DNA from 4 places in the Tumebacillus lipolyticus genome. Region 3 is predicted to be linked to each of the others. Evidence: riboswitches for the same ligand, from Rfam matches in the RefSeq annotation. Region 3 holds a riboswitch; each other region holds the start of a gene.
The links. A riboswitch is a leader RNA that binds a small molecule or an ion and turns the genes downstream of it on or off. The one in region 3 is predicted to bind cyclic di-AMP.
Positions count from the first base shown of each region.

Region 1 (4,207 bases), on a different contig from region 3:
ATTCGCAGTTGCGAGAAGATAAGTCAGAAATGGATGAGCTCGCCATGTTTGCACACGATCTTGCGAGTCGATACGGCAAACAGATTTCCTCTGAGAAGCTCGCTCAATACAACATGTTACAAACGGAGGGCGAACGCTTGCGATTCCTTCTTGAACAGCTCGCCGAGTTGGAGTTGATCCCAGCCGAATATAAGCTGGAGCAGATCAAACCTTGGATCGCCGTCTTCCGTGCCAACCTTCGCGCCCTGCGCAGGTACAGTCCGAAAGGGTATGACAGACCGGTCATGCTGTTTCGGGCAGACAGTTCTATGAGTCGAGAGCGGCGGGAGCACAACGGGTGGGAAGCAGTTTTGACAAACATCGGAACGGTTGAGGTGCGAGCGACGCACCATTCGATCATTCGCGCTCCTCAGGTGCAGCACATCGCAGAGCTTCTACAGAGGAACAGATCTTAGAGTCGGCGGTGGGAGAACCTGGACATACGGGTACTCCCCTCGTCTGAATACACCTTTTCAAATGGTAGGGTATCGAAAACGCAGAAAGCCTGTCGCTCCTGAAGAGCGACAGGCTTTCTGCTGCTGTCAGACCCGAATGTCGATCATCTGACCGCGCATCGGGTCGAGGGATGCCAGTTGGTTGACGATCTGCAGCTGGGCGGGAGCTTGGGACTGGCCCATGTTCATCGCCTGTTTCAGAGCCCACAGATTGACCGCTTGTGAGACGCTGGAAACTTCCATGCAAAACACCTCCAATGAAATAAGTATAATCGACAGAATCATATGAACTCTAGTCAAAAATCGGTCAAAAAGCGACCGATCGACCAAAAGCAGGATGAAGTCGCTCCGCTGCCGAAAGGAAAAGGGGAGAGGAGTGAAGGAAATGCTGACAGAATTACAGCCTGCGTTGCAAAAGATGATCGATGACGCGAAGGGAACGTACGGGGTGTCGATCTATCATTTCGAATCGCAAAGCGAGTTTCAATCGCAAGCGGATGAGTGGTTTTACGCGGCGAGCATCATCAAAGTACCGATCATGGCGGCCGTATTCGATCAGGTTGCGAAAGGCAAATTCAGCTTTTCCGATACGCTTGCTTTGCGGGCGGAAGACATGGTGCCAGGCTCAGGTCTTTTGCAAAACGTAAGCCCCGGCCTGCAACTGCCGATCTATGATTACACGGTGCTGATGATCATCGACAGCGACAACACGGCGACCAACGTTCTGATCGATCAGATCGGCACGGAGGCGATTCAGGCGGCGATGGCCGAGTGGGGGCTGCAAAACAGCCGCTTTTATAACAAGCTTTCGGTGATTCCGGCAAAGGTTGAACATTACAACACGATCACTCCTCGCGAGATGACCGAGCTGTTGAAGCTGATCGCAACCGGAAAAGTGGTCTCCTGGCGAGCCTGTTCGGAGATGATCAAGATCATGAAGATGCAAAAGCATAACGAAGGTCTGCCCAGCCAACTGCCGACACAGGATGGGCCGATCGGTGAACTACCGCTCTGGGAGTGTGCGCATAAGACCGGCTGGATCAACGGCACCGACCATGATATGGGATTGCTTTATTTCCCGCGCAATACGTTTGCCGTCTCCGTCTTTGGCAAAGAGATCGCCGAGCGCAAAGACGCGCATCAGCTGATGGGGGACATCGGGCGACTGCTCTATGCGGCGACCGCTCGCTGATCGGTGTCAAACAGAGACATGATCACAGTTTTGTCAGAGATGACACTCTTGTTTTTATTGAAATCTGACAATTCGTATGATAGAATTTTTTTTGTTGAGTTTTGGCCGAATCTGAAAAATTTTCAGTACGGGGGATATTTTAGAATTTTGGGGTGAACCGCCATCTGGCGGAGGGTTGCTCTCGACCCGAACCCGTCAACTAACCTCGGAGGCCTTGCGGGAGGTCAATCATTTTATGAAACGTCAGCTGAGAGTTTGCATGCTTGCGATGATCATGATCGCGTCTCCAGTGGCGGCGTCTGCAGTTCAAGCGGCGCCGGATGCGTATGGGGATCATATGCTCGTGATCGGCTCCACCGGTTCGAATGTGACGAAGCTTCAACAGGATCTGCGACTGCTCGGATACTTCTCCTATCCGGAAAACACCGGCTACTATGGGGAGATCACGGCGACTGCAGTCAAGAAATTTCAGGCTGCTCACGGATTGGAGCAAAATGGTAAGGTCGGTGCCACGACCGGTCCGCTGATCGACCAAGCGGCGGCGAAGCTCCGTCCCGCCACCCCTCAGGTGGTCGAGACTGCGATGAAATATGTGGGAGTGCCTTACAAATGGGCGGGCAACACGCCGAGCGGCTTTGACTGCTCTGGATATGTCTCCTATGTGATGGCACAGCAAGGCGTGCATCTGCCGCGCATCTCCACCGATATGTACAAAGGCGGCACGCAGACGACCTCTCCCAAAGCGGGCGATCTGGTCTTTTTCTCCACGTATGGCCCAGGGGCGACTCATGTCGGGATCTATCTCGGCAATGGTCAGTTTATCTCGGCCGACTCGACGTACGGAGTGAAGGTGGACACGCTAAGTGGCGGCTATTGGGGCGCGCGCTATATCGGCGCACGTTCATACCTCTAATCTGATCGATTCCTTTGACAATAAAGTGTGGATTCCTCAAAAATTACCAGAGATGTCGAAAAGGAATTTATCTACTTCTGTCTAATTACATCAATACAACAGTAAAGAAACATACGAAAAAACCTCTGTCCTACCCTCGAGCCGGGAACAGAGGTTTTTTCATTTCTCATGATTCCTCCCATTCGACCAGATGAGGATGCTCGTCTAAGATCGATTCGTACTGTTCCAGCCAGCCGTAGGTGCCATTAGGATCTAAGCGCATGTATGGCGCGCTTACTGATCTGCGATGCGAACGATGTACGACCTTTTTACCGCTATGCGACGTTTGAGCTGGTTTGCTGCGCAGCGTGCGATCTGGTTTTCCAACAGCAGATCGAGCAGGTGAACGCTGCCAGTTAGATCGATGCGACCTACAGGAATCCCTCCTTTGCTCCTAGAGGTTTGATTATGCATATGGAGCGCGAGATCGTCTCTATTCCTGATCGCTTGTCGATCCGTTTGGGCTTGGGAAAAATAATGTAATACATCCTGATGTTTCATGGTACTATTGCCTAAGGCAAAGCGATAGGGAACTGCACGATCACTGTGTTAACAAATTGTTGAAACGTTTCCATCTGTGATATTCTCTACAGATGAAAGGAATGCTAGTACAACCGGATACCTTTTGAGGTGAAAAGAAAATGTTGACTCAATTGATACCCGATCTCTATGTAGAATCGGTTTTCGACATCGATCTCGATCAGCTGGAACAGCGCGGGGTGAAGGCGATCATCACCGACCTTGACAACACGTTGGTTCGCTGGGATGAACCGGATGCCACGCCTAAGCTGATCGAATGGCTCGACCATGTGCGCGATACGCGCGGGATCAAAGTGTGCATCGTTTCGAACAACAAAGATCATCGGGTGGAGCGGTTTTCCAAGCCGTTGAACATCCCCTTTATCGGTCGTGCGCGCAAGCCGAAGCGCGCTCCTTTTCTGCGCGCGCTCGACATGCTGGGCACCCGGCGCGAGGAGACGGTGATGATCGGCGATCAGCTGTTCACCGACGTGCTCGGTGGCAACCGGATGAACATGTATACGATCCTCGTCATGCCGGTGGCAGAGAAAGAGTGGATCGGCACGAAAGTGTTGCGGATGATGGAGCGCATCGCCTTCTCGATCCTGCGCCGCCGCGGAATGATTCCTTGGGAGTGAATGAACAGATGTCCGAGATGGATTTGATTTGTACTGGCTGCGGCATTGGCATCCAGACAGAAGAGAAAGAGCAGCCGGGGTATGCCCCGTTAAACTCGGTGATCGAACGAGAATATCCGGTTTGTCAGCGATGCTATCGGATCAAACATTACAGCGATGTCGCGCCGGTCACGCTCGACAACGCAGGCTTTCAAAAGATTCTTCGCGACATCGGCAAGCGGCCAGCATTGGTCGTGAAAGTGGTCGATCTGTTCGATTTCGCCGGCTCTTGGGTGAAAGAGATCAACAGATATGTGGGCCAAAATCCGATCATCCTCGTCGCCAACAAAGCGGACTTGCTGCCGAAAGTCACCAACTTTGAAAAGGTGGAGCATTGGTTGCAAAAAGAGGTGGAGAAGCAGGGAGTCAAGGT
Region 1 covers NZ_JBHUIO010000002.1:1,022,204-1,026,410, reverse strand. Annotated here, with positions in the region: gene ACFSOY_RS04135 (non-ribosomal peptide synthetase) at 1-455, shown strand, start outside; gene ACFSOY_RS04130 (putative motility protein) at 582-737, opposite strand; gene ACFSOY_RS04125 (serine hydrolase) at 880-1,686, shown strand; cyclic di-AMP (ydaO/yuaA leader) riboswitch at 1,780-1,914, shown strand; gene ACFSOY_RS04120 (C40 family peptidase) at 1,922-2,599, shown strand; gene ACFSOY_RS04115 (hypothetical protein) at 2,864-2,998, shown strand; gene ACFSOY_RS04110 (YqeG family HAD IIIA-type phosphatase) at 3,280-3,795, shown strand; gene yqeH (ribosome biogenesis GTPase YqeH) at 3,804-4,207, shown strand, end outside.
Region 1: another riboswitch for cyclic di-AMP. It lies ahead of ACFSOY_RS04120 (C40 family peptidase); the one in region 3 lies ahead of ACFSOY_RS07510 (Na-translocating system protein MpsC family protein).

Region 2 (4,207 bases), on a different contig from region 3:
TGGGAAGCGTCGATCGGGTTCTCCATTCTCGACGTCTACAGAGCGGTGCGGGAGATCAGCGCGGAGGAGATGACGGTGCTCGCCGCCTACCTTTCCTTTCCCAAGCGCACGCTAGAGGTGGTCGAAGCGTACTTTGAGCGCAAGCGGGATTGGGATGCTGAGCGCTTTTCCAGCAGATTCCGCAAACAGTTAGCGCTCGATGAGGGCAGGGAGATGTTCGTACAGGATCTGATCGCCCGCTACGGGCTGAACTTGTCCGCCCCGTCCTTCGCCCCCCATTTGGAAGGGCTGGAATCGTATGACGATCTGGAAGCGATGGAGTCCTCGTCGGTGGAAAGCCGTGCGGATGGGTGGGAGGCGCCAGAAGCGCATGCGGTCGATCTGTCCGAAAGCGCTTCGATACACGAGCGGGAAGAATCGTCTGAGGTTCGGCTGGCCAGCCATGAAAAAGGGCTGGAGGAACGGCGCACGGACAGTCGCTCCGTTCTGCCAGATGCTGCTCCACGAATCAAGCCGCGCCGCAAGCAGAAGCCGGGACCATGGCGTCCGGGGCGATAAGCGAACTAACGCTGCCAGAGCTGCCGTTCAGGAGGGGCAGCTCTTTTGCTGTTCTTTGGCAGTCAGGGAACAGGCGATGCGTAGGCTGGATGAAGGTGATCGTATATAATGAGAGGAACTGACCGAGAGGGTGGTGATCTGATGGAGCTGGCAGAAGTGCTTGCCAAACTGGAAGCGATGGGGACGGAACAGAACCGAAAAGTGTATGGGCGACATGGGATCGGCGTCAACATGTTCGGTGTGTCCTTTGCGGAGATGAAGAAGTTGGCCAAGGAGATCAAAAAAGATCAGCGGTTGACTGAGCAGCTGTGGGAGACGGGAAATTGGGAGGCGCGAGTGGTTGCGACGATGATCGCCGATCCGAAGCTGATCGAGGAAGCGCAGCTTCACACCTGGGTGGAGTGCCTGACCGACCACACGCTGACCGATGTGCTGACGAGCAATCTGGCGAGCAAGACCCCATTTGCCCAAGCGTTGATGGTAGCGTGGATTCGCTCAGAAGAGGAATGGGTGGGCAGGGCAGGCTGGCAGATGCTCACGCAGCTCGCGCTCGGAAAGGAGCCGCTGCCGGACGAGTTTTTTGAACCCTTTCTCGAAAAGATCGGGACAGGCATCCATCAGAGCAAAAACCGGATCAAAGAGGCGATGAACACGGCGCTGATCGCCATCGGGTCGCGCAACGATCTGCTGGAGGCGAAAGCGCTACAACTTGCGGCGGCGATTGGGAAAGTGAAGGTCGATCATGGGGAGACCGCCTGTAAAACACCAGATGCGACCGCCTATATCAATAAGATGAAGCAGAGAAAGCTGGCCAAAGCGAAAGCGTGACCTGCCGAAAAGAGATGAAAAAGACACCACAGCTGCGGTGTCTTTTTCATCTCTGGGTACAAGTGCTAGAAAGTTCGCTTCGCTCCGATGTAGCGGGAGCCCCAATAATAGGGGTCGTTGATGTTGGCGATGCTGACACCGCGGGAACTGGCGGCAGATATAAACTCTCCGTTGCCGAGGTAGATCCCCACATGGCCGACGACGCCAGGCTGACTGAGCGAGAAGAAGACGAGATCTCCCGCTTTCAGATTGCTTTTGGCGACCGACTGACCCACCGTGTACTGGTCGCGGGAAACGCGCGGCAAGGAAAGGCCGTTTTTCGCAAACACATACTGCGTGAAGCCAGAGCAATCGAATCCGCTCGGCGTCATGCCCCCCCAGAGGTATGGCACGCCAAGATAGGATTTTGCCGATTGGATGATCTTCTCGCTCGGCGGTACATAGGTGGGTGCAAGCGCTTGGTGAGCCCGTCCATCTGTCGCGATGATCGCCGAGAGCGACGGTGCGTGCCAACTGACGTTCGCATCCAGAGCTTCTGTGGCGAAGCGGATCGGCACGAACGTGCGATCAGACTTCAAGACCGGCTTCGTATCCATCCACTCTGCCTGTCCGTTGATCAAGATCCGCGCGTCCCCAGTCTTTAGCTGGACGGTGTCGTTTCCTTTCGACAGCGTGACAGAAACTTGCGTGCCTTCCTGCTTCCAGTCGACTTTGTAGCCCATCGACTCGGTCAAAAATCGGATCGGCACCTGCATCCGGCTCGATCCGTCCACAAACGGTTTCGCGTCTGGGAACGAGATCAGCTTGTCGTTCAGCTGGACTTTGTAGATCGAAGAATCGGCAGCCTCTGCATCACCTTGTACTTGACAAAAAATTCCGACCATCGCAATTGCGCTGATGGCCAACTTTGTGCCCCACGATTTCATTTTATTGCATTGCCTCCTCAAGCGCCTCCGAGGTTAGTTGACGGGTTCGGGAAGAGGATTTCCCTTGTTCCAAGTTGAAGAACATTCACCCCAAAGTAAAGCGTCCCCCGTACTTGTCCTGACTTTCGACAAGATTCGGCATATTTGCATTTCATGCTAACATGGGGCAGATGCAGGAACAAGACGGGAATGGCTGGAAAAGGGCATCGCTTGCGCAAAAACACCACCCGGACAGGTCGGGTGGTGTCGCAGATCAGGCGCCGACAAACATGGCGACCATGATCAAAAAGAGCAGGAGCAACAAGAAGACATCGAGCACGTTCGGGAAGAACAGCGCTCGGAGAAACACGATCGCGATCGCGCCGCCAAGCAGGATCTTGACGGTGCGCAAGAGCAGGAAGTACATCGGTCAGTCCCCCGTTTCCAAATCCTTTCCTTGACAGTGTATGTGCTCCTGCCCGCCCGATGTGCGCAGTCCGTGACGAATGCCCAGGGTTCTGCATACGCTACAAGACACTGACAACAAGGTTGCAGGGGGGACAGCCCGCATGGACATTCAATTTGGAACGGAAGGTTGGCGCGGACAGATCGCCGACACCTTTACGACCGGCAATCTGAGACTGGTTTGCCAAGCGATCGCCGACGAACTGCACGCGAAACAGGTGCAGGAAAGCGGGGTGGTCGTCGGATATGATACTCGTTTTCTCTCCGATGTTTTTGCGCGGGAATGCGCACAAGTTTTAGCTGCGAACAGCATCCCTGTCTATCTGTTCGACTCGGTCACGCCGACACCGCTGCTCTCGTTCGCGGTTCGTCATCTCGGCGCGGCCGGCGGTCTGATGATCACCGCCAGCCACAATCCGGCCGTATGGAATGGCGTGAAATGGAAAGGGCCGCATGCCGGCCCGGCCAACGAGGAAGAGATCGCGCAGATCGCCGCACGCCTCGGCAAGACGGCTGCGAAGAGCATCCCGTTTGACAGTGCGAAGCGGTTGGGAATGATCGAGCTGATCAACCTCGATCAGCCGTATTTTGATCAACTGCTTCGCTTTCTCTCCCCGACGCTCGATCGAGAGCTGCGGCTGCACGTTGTCGTCGATGCGATGCACGGTGCGGCGGGCGCCTATTTTAGCCGCGCGCTGGAGGCGCTCGGCTGTCAGGTCACACAGGTTCGATCAGATCCAGATCCTACGTTTGGCGGCGTCAACCCGGAGCCGATCCCCAAAAATCTTGGCGTGCTGATGGAAAAAGTGCTGGAGGTTGGGGCAGATCTCGGCCTCGCCACCGACGGGGATGGCGATCGGCTCGGGGCGGTCGATGCGCAAGGCAATTATGTGTCGCCACAGATCTTGTTCGCCCTGCTCACGCTGCATCTGCTGCGCGACCGCAAATGGTCGGGGTCGGTGGTCAAAACGTTTTCCACCACTTGGCTGATCGACCGAATCGCCGATCTGTACGAGGTACAGATGCATGAAGTGCCGATCGGATTTAAACACATCTGCGGCCTGATGCAGGCGGAAGATGTGCTGATCGGCGGCGAGGAAAGCGGTGGCATCGGCATCCCGCTGCACATGCCGGAGCGGGACGGGATTTTTTCTGGGATGCTGTTGATCGAGCATCTGCTGCTCTCCGGCCAGCAGTTGTCAGATGCGATCGATCAGCTGATGTTTCTCGCCGGATATCACGCGTATGACCGCATCGACCTGCCGCTCGCCCAAGCGAAAAAGGAGTCGCTCTTCCGATCGCTCGTCCAGCAGCCGATCACGTTTGCCGGCGATCAGATCGAAGAGGTGCAGACGCTCGACGGCGTCAAATACAAGCTTTCGGACGGCAGATGGATCCTGTTCCGGGCGAGCGGGACAGAGCCGCTGTTGCGCATCTATGCGGAAGCGCGA
Region 2 covers NZ_JBHUIO010000002.1:832,060-836,266, reverse strand. Annotated here, with positions in the region: gene ACFSOY_RS03120 (CotS family spore coat protein) at 1-558, shown strand, start outside; gene ACFSOY_RS03115 (DNA alkylation repair protein) at 700-1,386, shown strand; gene ACFSOY_RS03110 (C40 family peptidase) at 1,452-2,312, opposite strand; cyclic di-AMP (ydaO/yuaA leader) riboswitch at 2,320-2,463, opposite strand; gene ACFSOY_RS03105 (hypothetical protein) at 2,566-2,718, opposite strand; gene ACFSOY_RS03100 (phosphoglucomutase/phosphomannomutase family protein) at 2,861-4,207, shown strand, end outside.
Region 2: another riboswitch for cyclic di-AMP. It lies ahead of ACFSOY_RS03110 (C40 family peptidase); the one in region 3 lies ahead of ACFSOY_RS07510 (Na-translocating system protein MpsC family protein).

Region 3 (4,207 bases):
ATCACCTCGGCGAACAACGCGCGCACGACCATGGCGAAGATGGACCGCCTGCTGGCCGTTGAGCAGATCCTAAACGACTATTTTGCCCTCAAAGGGCTGTAAGCAAAAAGCGTTCCTCCACCGTGAGGAACGCTTTTTGTTAGTCTTTCTTTCGCAAAAAGTTGGGCAGGCTCTGGCGAGCCTCAGCTTTCACGCGGACAAAGGCGATGCGATTGGACAGGCGTCCCAGCAGAAACACCACCGGGATGACGATGAGGTGGAACAACAGAATTCCGCTGATCATCGATCAACTACCTCCTACTCTTCTACTTGCTAGATTGTATGAGCGAGGCGGATCGAGTAGAACAGCAGATTCTGCCAGACAGAAAGCGGGACATCGGCACGAATCTTTTAGCATGTTGAAATCGCTGTAACGTTTTCCAATTTCAGATCGTCTTATCTATTGAGAATCGAAGAGAATGTGGACGAAATGTTGAAAAATGACGAAATTCGTCTCTTTGCGTTTCTTTTTACCCGATAGTAACTTCCGTTATTGCAGAGTTCTCTGGTATAATGAGTACGTTTTAAGGAGCGCCTGTACATTGGCGCTCCTTTCATAGCGAGCGTATCTAATTTCTCAGGAAATAAAAGTGGATTTTTGCGCACACTACCTTCACCAAGATTGTGGCGCAGAGGGAGGCTTACGAACAAAATGCAATCCCCACAAATGCTGACGCTGACTTTGATCGTCTCGTTTGCGCTCGTGTACTTTATGGTGCCTTATCTGCGCAAGCTGGCGTTGAAGACAGGGTTTGTAGACATGCCGAACCCTCGGAAACTGCACAAGGAACCGATTCCGGTGCTCGGCGGTGCGGCGATCTATTTTGGATTTATCATCTCCACATTATTAATTCAACTGTTCTTCGGAGAAGTGGACGACACGTTTTATGGAATCGCGCTGGGCGGCTTGCTTCTGTTTGCGGTCGGTGTGCTCGACGATTATTACAAGACCCGCGGCAAAGACTTTCCGGCGTGGCCGAAACTGTTGACACATATTGCGGCAGCTTTAATCTTGGTCGGATTTGATGTAAAGGTGGAAGCGATCACCATTCCGTGGATCGATCTGCCCTACTATTCTTTTGCTGACCACGGCATGGAATGGATCTCGATCGCTGCGACCGTGCTCTGGGTCGTCGCGCTGACGAACATGCTCAACTTCTTGGACGGCGTGGACGGTCTGGCAGCAGGGATCTCCTCGATCTCGGCGATCACCTTGCTCTTCATCGCGATCCTTTCGGGCAATGGTCCGGTCGCTTTCTATGCGGTGGCGCTGATCGGCGTATCGCTTGCCTTCTTGAAACACAACTTTCACCCGGCTCGGATCTTCATGGGCGATTCGGGGGCGACCTTCCTCGGCTTTGCGCTGGCCGCTCTGGCGGTCGACGGCGCGTTCAAGTCGGCGACGTTCGTCTCGCTGATCGTGCCGGTGCTCGCGCTCGGCGTTCCGATCTTCGACACGATGTTCGTGCTGTTCAGACGGATCAAAGAGCGTCGACCGCTGCATCAGGCTGACAAATCGCACACGCACCACACGCTGATGCGCAGCGGCATGAACCAAGTGCAGACCGTATCGGTCATGTATTTGCTCGGCATCTGTTTCTCGCTTGCCTCGATCGTCGTGCTGCTCGTCAACTACAGATAATGCGTACGGATCGCTCCTTCCTCAGTTTCAGGGAAGGAGCTTTTTTTACAAAAATAGGTCTTGCCAAAGTGCTCGGAGGGCAGTATATTTGATTCAACAACTGAAACATGGCCTAATCTTGGACTTACTTTCAAGAGCGGAGGACCCGATCTTCTGGGGTTAATCTCGCAGTGCGCGAGAGGGATGAGGAACTTCCTTGCCATCCTACCCGTCAGCTAACTTCGTCGGCTAATGCAGGGAGGGTCAGAAGACCTTCTAGTTGGAACGGTCTTTTTGTGTTTCCTTGAAACAGAAGACACCGTTTTAACTGGAGTCTTTCATAAGTTGGTCTCACAGGGAGACATGACGCAAAGCGAGCATTCGCGTGGCGATTTGTAGACCGGTGTAGATTTTGACCTTTGTATTTTCTAACTTACAGGTTGAGATCAGCACCGGTTTTGTTGTGCCATTCTTTGTGCGATTCTCACCGAAAAAGGGGATTGAAGATCAAATGGCACCGAATGCGAAGAACAAGATGGAGTCTGATATCAGCGAGGCGTACATCAAGCTGCAGCGAGAGATCTTAGGCCGGGGACCGCAAGAGACCAAGACCTATATCATTCGCGACATGGTGATCGTTCGGCTGAAAGGGGTGCTGACCCATGAGGAGAAGCATCTCGTCAAGTCGGATCGTGGCAAGCGGCTGGTCAAAGAGATGCGGCAGATTTTGCGGGAGAACTACAGCGAAGAGTCGGAAGCGATCATCTCCAGAATCACAGAATGTCAGGTGATCTCCAGCCATAGCGACATCTCCACGCGAATTGGAGAGCAGGTCGAGATGTACATTTTAGATTGCGATCTGGAAAAAAAGCTGAAATAGCAGATCTGGGCGGGCGTACGGACCCCGAGATCGACGAGGTAGCAGAAGTCTTTTTCACTACAGGGAGACAGAATGCAGGGGAACTGCTGAGCGGTTGCCAGGCGTTACGTAGACCGGTGCAGACTTTGACGAGCGAAACATGGTTCTGATCATTCGAACCTGTTTCAGGCGTTGAAGGGGCACCGGTCTTTTTGTTTCTTGCCGGAGAACCGGCGTGCGAGCCAGCGCGGTTCGGACGACCGGTTCTCCGCAAGCGGCAAGAACGGATGAAGCGACACAAGTCCAAGAACGGATGGAGGAGGAACGTGCATGCTCGATGCGCTGATGATCGGAAGCATAGTGACACTTACGCTGTTGATGTTGTGGTTGCTCCGCTTTGCAAGCAAGGTGAGCGAGGAAGGGAGTGAGGGAAGATGATGTGGTTGTTGGGCGGCATCGTGATTGCCCTGATCTGCTATCTGATCTTCGCCTTGGTACGGCCGGAAAAATTTTGATCGATATCAATAACCTTGATCAACATTTCGGAAAGATTGTGGAGGGATTCTTGTGACGATCGATTTGTTAGCTATCATTTTGACACTGCTCGCTGCACTGTTGCTGGCACGCCCGGTCGGCCGCTACGTTGCCAGCGCCTTCGATACGGAAAAGCGGAGCGGGATCGACAAGCTGTTTGCTCCGATCGAGCGCACCTTGTTTGCGATCGGCGGTGTGCGGATGGAGAACCAGACGTGGAAGCAGTATGCGGGTGCAGTCGTGCTGCTGAACACCGTGATGATCGTGCTGGTCTATCTGGTGTTTCGCTTCCAAGGGTCACTGCCGCTCAACCCCAGTCAGATCGGCAGCATGGAGCCGACGTTAGCTTTTAACACGGCGATCTCGTTCATGACCAACACCAACCTGCAACATTACAGCGGGGAGAGCGGCCTGTCTTATCTGTCCCAGCTGATCGGCATCATCTTCATGATGTTCACCGCGCCGGCGACCGCGCTCGCTGTGGTGATCGCCTGCATGCGCGGGCTTGCCGGAAAGCCGCTCGGCAACTTTTTCGTCGATCTGGTGCGCAGCATCGTCCGCATTCTCTTGCCGATCTCCATCGTGGCCGCGCTGCTCTTCCTCTTGCTCGGCGTTCCGCAGACATTGGAGCAGCCGGTGACCGCGCACACGCTCAGCGGTACTGAACAGCAGATCGCGCGCGGCCCGGTCGCCTCGCTGCTCTCGATCAAAGAGCTCGGCAACAACGGCGGCGGACACTTTGGGGCCAACTCGGCACACCCGTTTGAAAATCCGGGAGCGCTCAGCAACACGATCCAAATGCTATTGATGCTGCTGCTCCCCACCGCGCTTCCGTTCACCTATGGTCGGATGGTGGGCAACCCGAAACAGGGGCGGGTGCTGTTTGTCTCGATGGCGATGATCTTCGTGCTGTTTCTCGGCGTGTCACTGGCCAATGAGTATGCGGGCAACCCCGTTTTGAGCGGGCTTGGCCTGGCCCAAGATCATGGGAGCATGGAGGGCAAGGAGGTTCGCCTGGGGGTGGCGCAATCTGCGCTGTACTCGGTCGTCACCACCGCCTCGGAGACGGGCGGGGTCAACACGATGCACGATACGCTCACACCGCTCAGCGGGATGATCGCGCTGTCGAACATGTTGCTCAACACGGTGTTCGG
Region 3 covers NZ_JBHUIO010000005.1:450,887-455,093, reverse strand. Annotated here, with positions in the region: gene ACFSOY_RS07525 (IreB family regulatory phosphoprotein) at 1-102, shown strand, start outside; gene ACFSOY_RS07520 (hypothetical protein) at 140-283, opposite strand; gene ACFSOY_RS07515 (MraY family glycosyltransferase) at 692-1,681, shown strand; cyclic di-AMP (ydaO/yuaA leader) riboswitch at 1,781-1,927, shown strand; gene ACFSOY_RS07510 (Na-translocating system protein MpsC family protein) at 2,172-2,540, shown strand; gene ACFSOY_RS07505 (potassium-transporting ATPase subunit F) at 2,954-3,034, shown strand; gene kdpA (potassium-transporting ATPase subunit KdpA) at 3,093-4,207, shown strand, end outside.

Region 4 (4,207 bases), 450 kb from region 3:
CACAACGGCTCCACTGTTTATCCACATCGGGTTTTCCACAATCGACAAGGAGCAGCTCCCGCAGGCTGTAGCCCAATGCCAACACTTCCTGGCGTATAGTCAGCAGGAGGCGGTGGCGATGGTCAAGAAAATTGCATCCACAAGTTATCCACACAGCGCTGTGGATAGTGTGAATAAATAAGAACAAACGTTCCGCAGTTTTCTGCGAAAATTGTTCATGTTTTTCCCTGTCGTTTTGCTATACTAAGGACACACGAAAACGAACAGGGACGGTTGAACATGGAGACGAAACGATTTGGAACGACAGAGAGTGAACTTGCGGAGGCGGCAGCATTGCTCGCGGGCGGTGATGTGGTCGGGTTTCCGACGGAGACGGTCTACGGGCTGGGGGCGAACGCGTTCGATGCGGCGGCGGTGAGCAAGATCTTTCAGGCGAAAGGCAGGCCGTCAGACAACCCGCTGATCGTCCACATCGCGAGGCGAGAAGATGTGGACAAGGTGGTGCGCGCGGTGCCGGATGCGGCGAAGCGGTGCATGGAGCGATTCTGGCCAGGGCCGCTGACGCTCGTGTTGCCGGTGAGCGATCGCGTGCCGAGCGAGGTGACGGCAGGGCTCGATACGGTCGGCGTTCGCATGCCCGACCATCTGATCGCGCTGCAGTTGATCGATGCGGCGGGCATGCCGCTGGCCGCGCCGAGCGCCAACCGATCGGGACGTCCGAGCCCGACGACAGCCGCCCATGTGCTGGAAGATCTGAGCGGGCGCATCGCGGGCGTGGTCGATGGCGGAGCGGCAGGCGTGGGCGTCGAATCGACGGTGCTCGACCTGTCCGGCCCGGTGCCGATGATCTTGCGCCCGGGCGGCGTGACCCGCGAGATGCTCGCAGAGGTGCTCGGCGAGGTGCAGATCGACCCGGTGCTTGCCAGCGGCGTCGGCACGCCGAAGTCGCCCGGGGTGAAATATACGCACTATGCGCCGCGCGGGGAGATGTGGCTGGTCGCAGGAGAGCGCGATCAAGAGGTGATCGCCGAGCGCGTCGAGCAGGCGAAGCGAGCGGGGCATCGCGTCGGTGTGCTGACCACCGAGGAGCGAGCGAACGAGTATCCGGGAGCGATCGTCATCGCCTGCGGTCGCCGCCGCGAGCTTGCGACGGTGGCCGCTGGGCTGTACGATGCGATCCGCCAGTTCGACCATGAGCATGCGGATGTGATCTATGCTGAGGTGTTCCCCGAGAGCGGAGTGGGGCTTGCGATCATGAACCGATTGCGCAAAGCGGCGAGCCATCGAGTTATTCACACATAATGCCATTTTTTTGCGGAGAGGAAGCCGAACGTTGGGCGTCTCTCCGCTTCAACATTTTGCGGTGAATCATGTATAATAGAGGTGTGACAACCGATTATGAAGGCTGAGTTCCGGTGAACGCCGGAAGCGGAGGACCCAATTTTTCTGGGGTGAATTCTGCTGCAGCAGAAAGGGTGAACTTGAACTCTCTTGCCACCCTAACCCGACAGCTAACTTCGTAAGCCATGCGAGAAGAGGGTGAAAAGTATGAACCGTTGTCTGATCGTCACGATGGACGAGTCGGCCGTTCCGTTCGTCCAAACGCTGCACACCATGGGTGTAGAATGCGCCTATCTGGATTTCTGTGCACAAACGACCTTATTTTTACGCGAGCAGAGCGTGATCGCGCCGGTGATCAAAGTCGGGCCGCACAAGCATGATGTGGTCAACCATGAAGGGATTCGCCAGTTCGATACGGCGGTCGTCTTCGAGGGGGCTTGGCTGGAGAGCGCACTGATCGTGCAAGCGCTGAAGCAAGCTGGCGTGAGCAAGGTGGTCGTCGTCGCGCAGAATCAAAGTTTCATGCGCGCCTATCGCGCCCTTGGGGCCGACCGAGTTGTCGGCGTGCGCCGTTGGAATCGCGATTCGTTTCGCGTGCTGAACGGGGAATCCAAGCAGCGCGGGGCGTAAGTTGAACGTCGCCCTGAACGTACCTTGACAAGACCTGAGCGCAGTGAGCTCAGGTCTTTTTGAAATGGCTGAGCAGGTACATCAGCAACACGCCGAGTCGGTAACAGAGTCGCACGCGGTCCTTCCCGCTGTGGCTCTTTTTTATGTCAGATCGATCGTGCCAGTGCCGAGGGCGCAGGTGCCGGATCATGCAATGGCTGGAAAAGAATAATTTTTTACTATTAAAATCGACAAAAAACTTGATGTACAAACTACTAATACCCAACTATACTTATACTAGTTATTATTTCTGACATTTTGTTAACCTTCGAACATATAGTTCAAACAGGGGGGCATTCCATGTCAACGGTTGAGTACGTGCCAATCTCGACGCTCTCCAAGATACCGTTAGGGAGACGCATCGCCGAACTGATGGAAGAGTTGGGGGAGGGGTTGAGCATCCGCTCGTTTGCGGAGCGGATCGGGATGAATCGGGAGTCGCTGCGACTGATGCTCTTGGGGGAAAGGCGCATCGCACCTTCCGAGCTGGAGCAGATTGCGAACGGGTTGGGCATCTCCGCAAGCCGCTTGAAGCAGGAGGATCTCCTTGCGAAAGAACAAGAGCTGATCGCGCTGGTCATGGGGAAGCGAAGGACGAAAGTGATGCTTACGCGCGCGCGTTCGATCGCCGCCGAAGTGGTTCAGCTTGCGATGGGGAAGACGGAGCGAGGGCTGGCGCTGAACAATCTGGGCAAGGTGCAATTCCTGCAGGAGCAGTATGAGGAAGCACATCGAACGTGGCTGTCCGCGTTTGAGTATGCGAAGAGCGTCGAAGCCGAATATGGTGACAAGCAGCTGTTGCACCTGGTGACGATCAACATGATGCAGTCGCACACGATTCGCAAGGAGTATAGCAACTTTGAAGAGCTGCTCGAATTTGTGGAAGCGGCGTACGCGCAGGACCCGAACAAGCTGGGCATCACCTACTATGTGCGAATGAAGATGGAAGAGGAACGCGGGAATCTGGAACAGGCGAAAAAGTATGCCTACCGTTCGCTGGAAGAGTTTGAGCGGACGAAGGATGGCAAGCAGATCGGCACCGCGCTGATCAACGTCGCACACTATGAATACTTCCTGCGGAATTACAAGACGGCGATTCGAGCGCTGACCGCTGCGATCAACATCGCCCAACCGTTCGAAGACACCCTGATCTTGGCAGTCAAGGAGTATGTGAAGTCGCTGATGCAAGTGCGCGACTACCCGAACGCGATAAAAATGGTGGACAAATATGCAGAGCTGGCAAAAGAATATCCGGAGTACAGGGCAAAAATGCAGATCATGTACACAGTTGCGAAGGATGATCCTTCTTTTGCAGAATCGGTCCTCAACGATACTGGCTTGAGCATGAAGGTCAGGCATTATGCGAGCAAGTGTTTGATGGAATATCATTATTTGAAAGGTGACGCTGTAACTTCGATGAAGTTCTACGAAATGAAGCGCATCTTTTCAAATACAAAAAGTGAGTATTTATACGAGGAGGAATTTTGATGAAAAAATGGATCGCATCCGCCCTGTTGCTGGTCGCGGTGATGGGTTTGGTGATCGGCAGCACAGCAGGTAGCGAAAATGCGCAGACGAAGCCGCCAGAACCGGTAGGACTTAGCGCCATCAAGTGATAAAGACAGCCCTCGTCGATTCGGGACGAGGGTTTTTTATGTCAGATCACCTGCGTGACATATGCATACGATTCGCTCTGACAATCCAATTCTTTTTAAAATGTTACAAAAAGAAACTCTTCTATTATTCTATTTACAATGGAGGTTGGAAACTGGAGGAGGATCTTATGAAATCCCTAGGTCAACGCATCAAATATTTGCGCATGCAAAAAGGGATCACGCAGATTGAAGTGGCGCAAGGACTTTGCACTCCGAGCATGATCTCGCAGATTGAGAGCGATCGCGCACGGCCATCGTACAAAATTTTGTATGCGATCGCCGAGCGGCTCGACGTATCGTTAGATCATCTGCTCGAAGATGTTGCGCTCCATCTGGAGTACACGAGCAAATTTAAGATGGCGAAGAGCATGGTGCGAGCACGAGAGTACAGGACGGCACAGCCCCTGTTGCTCGAACTGCTCCATCATCAACATCATCCGGTGCCAAGGATGGACGTGCTCTACGAGTTGGCCGTCTGTCAGATCGAGCTGGGGAATGAGGCGGAGGCGATGATCCATCTGGAAGAGCTGTACGAATGGGCC
Region 4 covers NZ_JBHUIO010000005.1:898,524-902,730, reverse strand. Annotated here, with positions in the region: gene ACFSOY_RS09425 (GNAT family N-acetyltransferase) at 1-181, shown strand, start outside; gene ACFSOY_RS09420 (L-threonylcarbamoyladenylate synthase) at 280-1,302, shown strand; cyclic di-AMP (ydaO/yuaA leader) riboswitch at 1,394-1,540, shown strand; gene ACFSOY_RS09415 (NAD-binding protein) at 1,549-1,971, shown strand; gene ACFSOY_RS09410 (helix-turn-helix domain-containing protein) at 2,311-3,498, shown strand; gene ACFSOY_RS09405 (hypothetical protein) at 3,498-3,626, shown strand; gene ACFSOY_RS09400 (helix-turn-helix domain-containing protein) at 3,794-4,207, shown strand, end outside.
Region 4: another riboswitch for cyclic di-AMP. It lies ahead of ACFSOY_RS09415 (NAD-binding protein); the one in region 3 lies ahead of ACFSOY_RS07510 (Na-translocating system protein MpsC family protein).